Linked DNA regions of Actinoalloteichus hymeniacidonis. The protein of the gene in region 1 interacts with the protein of each later gene in a pairwise test. Links are inferred from orthologs where the notes say so. Each region holds a gene or a part of one and is shown in the gene's direction. Other genes may lie near its edges.

What was found.
Region 2: the proteins of thrS (region 1) and rplA interact in binary tests that used the Escherichia coli proteins (3 or more experiments, as listed by UniProt). The link is inferred for Actinoalloteichus hymeniacidonis from one-to-one orthologs.

What each region holds. Positions count from the first base shown.
Region 1 is NZ_JACHIS010000001.1:4,096,959-4,100,221, reverse strand. The notes cover bases 250-3,196. They hold thrS (threonine--tRNA ligase), read left to right. Parts: upstream 250-658; coding sequence 659-2,734; downstream 2,735-3,196. Other genes in these bases: BKA25_RS16875 (HIT family protein), read left to right, coding at 2,731-3,196; BKA25_RS16885 (creatininase family protein), read left to right, coding at 250-533. Outside these bases: more of BKA25_RS16885, read left to right, coding at 1-249; more of BKA25_RS16875, read left to right, coding at 3,197-3,263. UniProt on the Escherichia coli protein: Catalyzes the attachment of threonine to tRNA(Thr) in a two-step reaction: L-threonine is first activated by ATP to form Thr-AMP and then transferred to the acceptor end of tRNA(Thr). The rate-limiting step is amino acid activation in the presence of tRNA.
Region 2 is NZ_JACHIS010000001.1:5,720,251-5,723,319, reverse strand. Bases 1-2,753 are described here. They hold rplA (50S ribosomal protein L1), read left to right. Parts: upstream 1-895; coding sequence 896-1,612; downstream 1,613-2,753. Other genes in these bases: BKA25_RS24315 (hypothetical protein), read right to left, coding at 1,700-2,753; nusG (transcription termination/antitermination protein NusG), read left to right, coding at 1-762. Outside these bases: more of BKA25_RS24315, read right to left, coding at 2,754-2,833. UniProt on the Escherichia coli protein: One of the primary rRNA binding proteins, it binds very close to the 3'-end of the 23S rRNA. Forms part of the L1 stalk. It is often not seen in high-resolution crystal structures, but can be seen in cryo_EM and 3D reconstruction models.

The sequences.
Region 1 (3,263 bases):
CGGTGGCCTTCGGTTCCTCCGATCACCACCTGCCCTTCGGCGGCACCCTGTCGTTGACATTCGAGACCTTCACCCAGGTTCTGCTGGACATCGTGCGGTCCATTGCGATGGGCGGCGGCCGTCGGCTGGTCATCGTCAACGGCCACGGCGGAAACAAGGGGCCGTGTCACTCGGTGGCCGAGGCCGCCGCGATCCGTTTCGACCTCTCCGTCGGCTACGCCGACTACTGGGAGCTGTTCCCCGCGGAGGCGGGCGGCAACAGCCCGCTGGTGCCGGGACACGCCGGAGTGTTCGAGACGGCGATGCTGCTCGCCCTGCGGGAGGAGCTGGTCGCCGACCGTCCCGGGGCGCGAGCGGTCAGCGAACTACAGGCGATGGCGGGGATCACCCTGCACAGTCGCGACCGGTGGCGTCGGATCGACGGGTTCACCGACGAACCCGGCCGTGCCTCGGCGGAGAAGGGACGTCGTTGGCTGGATGCCTGTGCGGCGGCCCTGGCCGATCGCCTGCTGGCGCTGGCCAAAACGCTCTGACCGGTCCGCGTGGGCCCGCCACGCGGCCGCGACGCCAAACCGGGCGGGGTCGGGACGGCTCGGCCGGATAGCATCGGCCCAGAGCATCAGAGTCCGATGTTCCCCATGATCGTCAAGGAGTGACCGTGTCCCGACCGCAGTCCCCGCCGCCCGAATCCGCAGTGCCGCTCAGGGTGCACGCCGGGACGACGGTGGGTACCTCGGTTCGCGAGGCGGGCCTGTCCGTCAAGGGATCCGACGCCGTGCTGGTGGTCCGCGATGCCGCAGGCGTCCTGCGGGACCTGTCCTGGACCCCCGAGACCGACACCGACGTCACGCCGGTGGCCGCGAACACCCCGGACGGGCGCGCCGTGATCCGCCACTCGACGGCCCACGTGCTCGCGCAGGCGGTCCAGGATCTGTTCCCCGAGGCGAAGCTGGGCATCGGACCGCCCGTCACCGACGGCTTCTACTACGACTTCGACATGCCGAGGCCCTTCACCCCGGAGGATCTCAAGGCGCTCGAGAAGCGGATGAAGCAGATCGTCAAGGGCGCCCAGCGCTTCTCCCGCCGGGTCGTCGACTCGGTCGCCTCGGCGAAGGAGGAGCTGGCCTCGGAGCCGTACAAGCTCGAACTGGTCGACATCAAGGGCGAGACCGCCGACGTCACCGTCGACACCTCCGAGGTCATGGAGGTGGGCGGTGCGGAGCTGACGATCTACGACAACCTCGACCCGCGCACCGGGGACCGGATCTGGAGCGACCTCTGTCGGGGCCCGCACATCCCGACCACCAAGCACATCCCCGCTTTCAAGCTCACCAGGACGGCGGCGGCCTACTGGCGGGGGAACGACAAGAACCCACAGCTCCAGCGGGTCTACGGCACCGCATGGGAATCCACCGAGGCGCTGGACGAGTACCTGGAGCTGCAGGCCGAGGCAGAGCGCCGCGATCACCGCAGGCTCGGCGCCGAGCTGGATCTCTTCAGCTTCCCCGAGGAGATCGGCTCGGGTCTGCCGGTCTTCCACCCCAAGGGCGGCATCATCCGCCGCGAGTTGGAGAACTACTCGCGGCGCCGCCACGAGGAGGCGGGCTACGAGTTCGTCTACACCCCGCACATCACCAAGAGCGCGCTGTTCGAGACCTCCGGTCACCTCGACTGGTACGCCGACGGCATGTTCCCTCCCATGCAGCTGGACGCCGAGTTCAACGAGGACGGCACGGTTCGCAAGCCGGGGCAGGACTACTACCTCAAGCCGATGAACTGCCCGTTCCACAATCTGATCTTCAAGGCCAGGGGGCGTTCCTACCGGGAGTTGCCGCTGCGGACCTTCGAGTTCGGCTCGGTGTACCGCTACGAGAAGTCCGGTGTGGTGCACGGCCTGACCCGGGTGCGCGGCCTGACGATGGACGACGCGCACATCTACTGCGCGCCGGAGCAGGTCCGCGATGAGATCCGCTCGTTGCTGACCTTCGTGCTGGATCTACTCGGCGACTACGGGCTGTCCGACTTCTATCTGGAGCTCTCGACCCGGGACCCGGAGAAGTCGGTCGGATCCGACGAGATCTGGGAGACCGCCACCGAGACGCTGCGCGAGGTCGCCGAGGCCAGCGGGCTCGAACTGGTCCCCGACCCGGGAGGCGCCGCCTTCTACGGACCGAAGATCTCCGTGCAGGCCCGGGACGCACTCGGTCGAACCTGGCAGATGTCGACGATCCAGCTCGACTTCAACCTGCCGGAGCGATTCGGACTCGAGTACACCTCGGCGTCGGGCCGCGAGCGGCCGGTCATGATCCATCGCGCGCTCTTCGGCTCGATCGAGCGATTCTTCGGCATCCTCACCGAGCACTACGCGGGCGCGTTCCCGGCGTGGCTGGCCCCCGTGCAGGTGGTCGGCATCCCCATCGCCGACGACCACGTCGAGCACCTGCGCGGTGTCCAGAAGGCGCTCAAGGCCAAGGGCCTGCGGATGGACGTCGACGATTCCGACGACCGGATGCAGCGCAAGATCCGCAACCACACGACGCAGAAGGTGCCGTTCCTCCTGCTCGCCGGGGACAAGGACGTCGAGGCCGGTGCGGTGTCGTTCCGCTTCCGCGACGGCGGTCAGATCAACAACGTTCCGGTCGACCAGGCGATCGCCGCGCTGACCGACTGGGTGGGCCGTCGGGAGAACGCCTCGCCGAACGCCGAGATCTTCGACCCCGCGAAGCTGGGATGACCGAGTTCGCCGAGCAGCAGGGCGTCGGTGTGCCCGACGCTCTGCAACGACTCTGGACACCGCACCGGATGAACTACATCCGGGGTGCGAACAAGCCCGTCGGTTCGGACGAGGCGGGCTGTCCGTTCTGCACGCTGGTGTCGTTGGACGACGAGGACGCGCTGATCGTCGCCAGGGGGGAGCGGGTCTTCGCGCTGCTGAACCTGTACCCGTACAACCCGGGTCACCTGATGGTGCTGCCCTACCGACACGTCCCGGACTACACCGATCTCGATCTGGCCGAGACCACGGAACTGGCGGCGTTCACCCAACGCGCCATGCGGGCGGTCCGCACCGCCTCGGCGCCGCACGGTTTCAATATCGGGATGAACCAGGGACCCGTCGCGGGCGCGGGTATCGCGGCCCACCTGCACCAGCACGTGGTGCCGAGGTGGGGTGGCGATGCGAACTTCATGCCGGTGATCGCGCACACGAAGGTGTTGCCGCAACTACTCGGCGAGACCAGATCGATGCTGGCCGATGCCTGGCC
Region 2 (3,069 bases), 1.6 Mb from region 1 along the record:
CAGGAGCTGGCCGGCCTGTCCGACGTGCAGGCGCACGCTGCGGACGCCGATGCCGACTCGACCTTCGCCGAGTCGACCGAGTCCGGCGAGACTGCCACGGAGGCCACCAACGGCGCGGCCGAGGCGACTCCGGCAGCCGAGCCGGCCGAGGAACCCGAGTTCGACCCGGTGGCCGAGATGCGTGCCGCCCTGGCGAGCGCGCCCGGCGAGTGGTACGTCGTGCACTCCTACGCCGGTTACGAGAACAAGGTCAAGACCAACCTCGAGACCCGGGTGCAGACCCTTGACGTGGAGGACTTCATCTTCCAGGTCGAGGTGCCGACCGAAGAGGTCACCGAGATCAAGAACGGCCAGCGTAAGCAGGTGCAGCGCAAGGTGCTGCCCGGCTACATCCTGGTTCGGATGGAGCTCAACGACGCTTCGTGGGGCGCGGTGCGCAACACCCCGGGCGTGACGGGCTTCGTCGGCGCGACCTCGCGGCCATCGCCGCTGACCCTGGACGAGGTCTTGAAGTTCCTTGTCCCGCAGGTCGAGGAGGCCAAGCCGGAGAAGGGCAAGGCGGCCGCGGCGGCGGGCAAGTCGAGCATCGAGGTCGACTTCGAGGTCGGCGAGTCGGTGACGGTCATGGACGGACCGTTCGCCACGCTGCCCGCGACGATCAACGAGGTCAACGCCGAACAGCAGAAGCTCAAGGTGTTGGTATCGATCTTCGGTCGCGAGACGCCGGTCGAGCTCTCGTTCAACCAGGTCTCCAAGATCTGATCACCCGGCGGCGCGTGTCGCCGCCGGGCAACCCCCTAGAACTACGGCGTCGCTATCGTGGCGTCCGCAGGTGGGAGGGCCAGGCGCTGGCCCGGTACCACGACTGATCCGCAGAACAGAGGAACAGAGGACCATGACCAAGCGCAGCAAGGCATACCGTCAGGCAGAAGAGCTCATCGACCGCGCGCGGCTCTACTCGCCGCTCGAGGCTTCGACGCTGGCCAAGGAGACCGCCAAGGCCAAGCAGCACTCGACGGTCGAGGTCGCGATCCGGCTGGGCGTCGACCCGCGTAAGGCCGACCAGATGGTTCGCGGCACCGTGAACCTGCCGCACGGAACCGGCAAGACCGCCCGAGTGATCGTCTTCGCGACCGGCGACAAGGCCGCCGAGGCCGAGGCCGCAGGCGCCGACGCGGTGGGCACCGACGAGCTGATCGAGCGTATCCAGGGCGGCTGGCTGGAGTTCGACGCGGCGATCGCCACCCCCGACCAGATGGCGAAGGTCGGTCGGATCGCTCGTATCCTCGGCCCGCGTGGTCTGATGCCGAACCCGAAGACCGGCACGGTGACCCCGGACGTCACCAAGGCCGTCAACGAGATCAAGGGCGGAAAGATCACCTTCCGCGTGGACAAGCAGGCCAACCTACACCTGGTCATCGGCAAGGCCTCGTTCGACACCGAGAAGCTGGTGGAGAACTACGCGGTCGCGCTGGACGAGGTGCTGCGGGCCAAGCCGTCGGCTGCCAAGGGCCGCTTCCTGAAGAAGATCACCTTCTCCACGACGATGGGCCCGGGCATCCCGGTCGACCCGAACCGCACCCGCGACCTGCTTTCCGACGAGCCTGCCTGAGTTCCAGCAACAGCTCGCACCTGAAACGGGCCCCTGCCGCATCGGCGGCAGGGGCCCGTTTCGTTGTACTGAGCTGCTCGCCGTGGATCAACCCCCGCAGGTCTCGGCCTCGTGGCCGGTGATCAACCACGACTGGCTGTCCTCCTGGTAGGTCAACTCCAGGAGCCCGAGACGGGGGCCGTCCTCGACCGTCATCTCGCAGGAGCTGATGGTCACCACCGGCTCGGACCGCTGCTGCGCCGAATCGGGAAAGCCGGGGTTGCGGTAACCGATCTCGGCATCGGCACCGAGTTCCTGGACGGCCGAGGCGCAGTCGGAGGCACCGAAGTTGGCGGCGAAGTCGGCGCCTGCCTCCGGGCTGAAGAGTGCACAGGCGTTGGAGGCGGGGCCGAAGAGAACGTAGGTGTGCAAGAGCCGCACGGTCTCCGACGGCCTGGCGGTCACACCGGGATCGGCTTCCTCGGACGGTGGTGCAGTGGATTCGCAGGCTTCGGTCGTCGCGTAGCCGGTGATCTCCCAGCCGCCGTCTGGATGGCGGGACAGCTGGAAGTCTCCGAGCGCGGGCCCGCCCCGTACGGAGATCGAATCGCAGGAGCTCACTTCGGTTCGATCGCCGTCGACCTGGTTGGTCTGCGAGTCGATCTCCGGACTCGCGTAGGCCTCGGCATCGGTCACCTGGCCCGCGAGTTCCGTCACGGCGGTAGCGCAGTCGGCCGTGCCGTGTGCCTCGGCGAACTGGATCGCCGCGCCGGTGGTGAAGAACGAACAGGGCCGTTGATCGCCTGCTTCATGATGTCCGATGTAGTGATAGACCGTCCGGACCGTCTCCCGGGGGCTGTTGGGGCGGACGCTGCCACCGGTGCCGAAGCCGGGGCTCTCGCCACCTGCCCCACTCCCGGAGCCGCGGCCACCGAAGGCGCACTCGACGAAGGTGAGCGCGACGAAGAGCAGGATCAGCAACATCAGCAACTTGCGCACGAACTTGTTGCGCAGGATGCGGCGCCACAGAGGTGCGGGCGGTTCCGGCGGTGCGCCATCCGGATGGGCCGCCTTGTACCGCTGAAACTCTTGGAAGCGACGGAACTCCTCGAATTCACGCCGGGCGACGGGGTCGAGCTGGTCCGCTGCGTTCCCTGCCGGGGGTTCGGTGGGAACGGCAGGTAGCGCGGCTTGTCGCGGGGGCACCTCGTCTGGATTGTCAGGGCGTTGGAGTTCGGCCACCTCCACATCATGCCGTGGCTGATCGGCTGCAGGTAGTGACTCGGAAGCACGGTCTTCGGCAGCCCGGGTGCTACGGCACACATCGGGGTTCGCAGGCAGAGGTTGTCCGACCTCGGCCTCGTCGAGGTGGTGGTGCCAGCCCGGGCACGGGGACGTTTCGCGATGGGTTAACCTAGTCGTCAGTTCTACCGAAGACCGCTGGTTTCGTGCGCAGGCGACTGCGTCACGACGAAGGC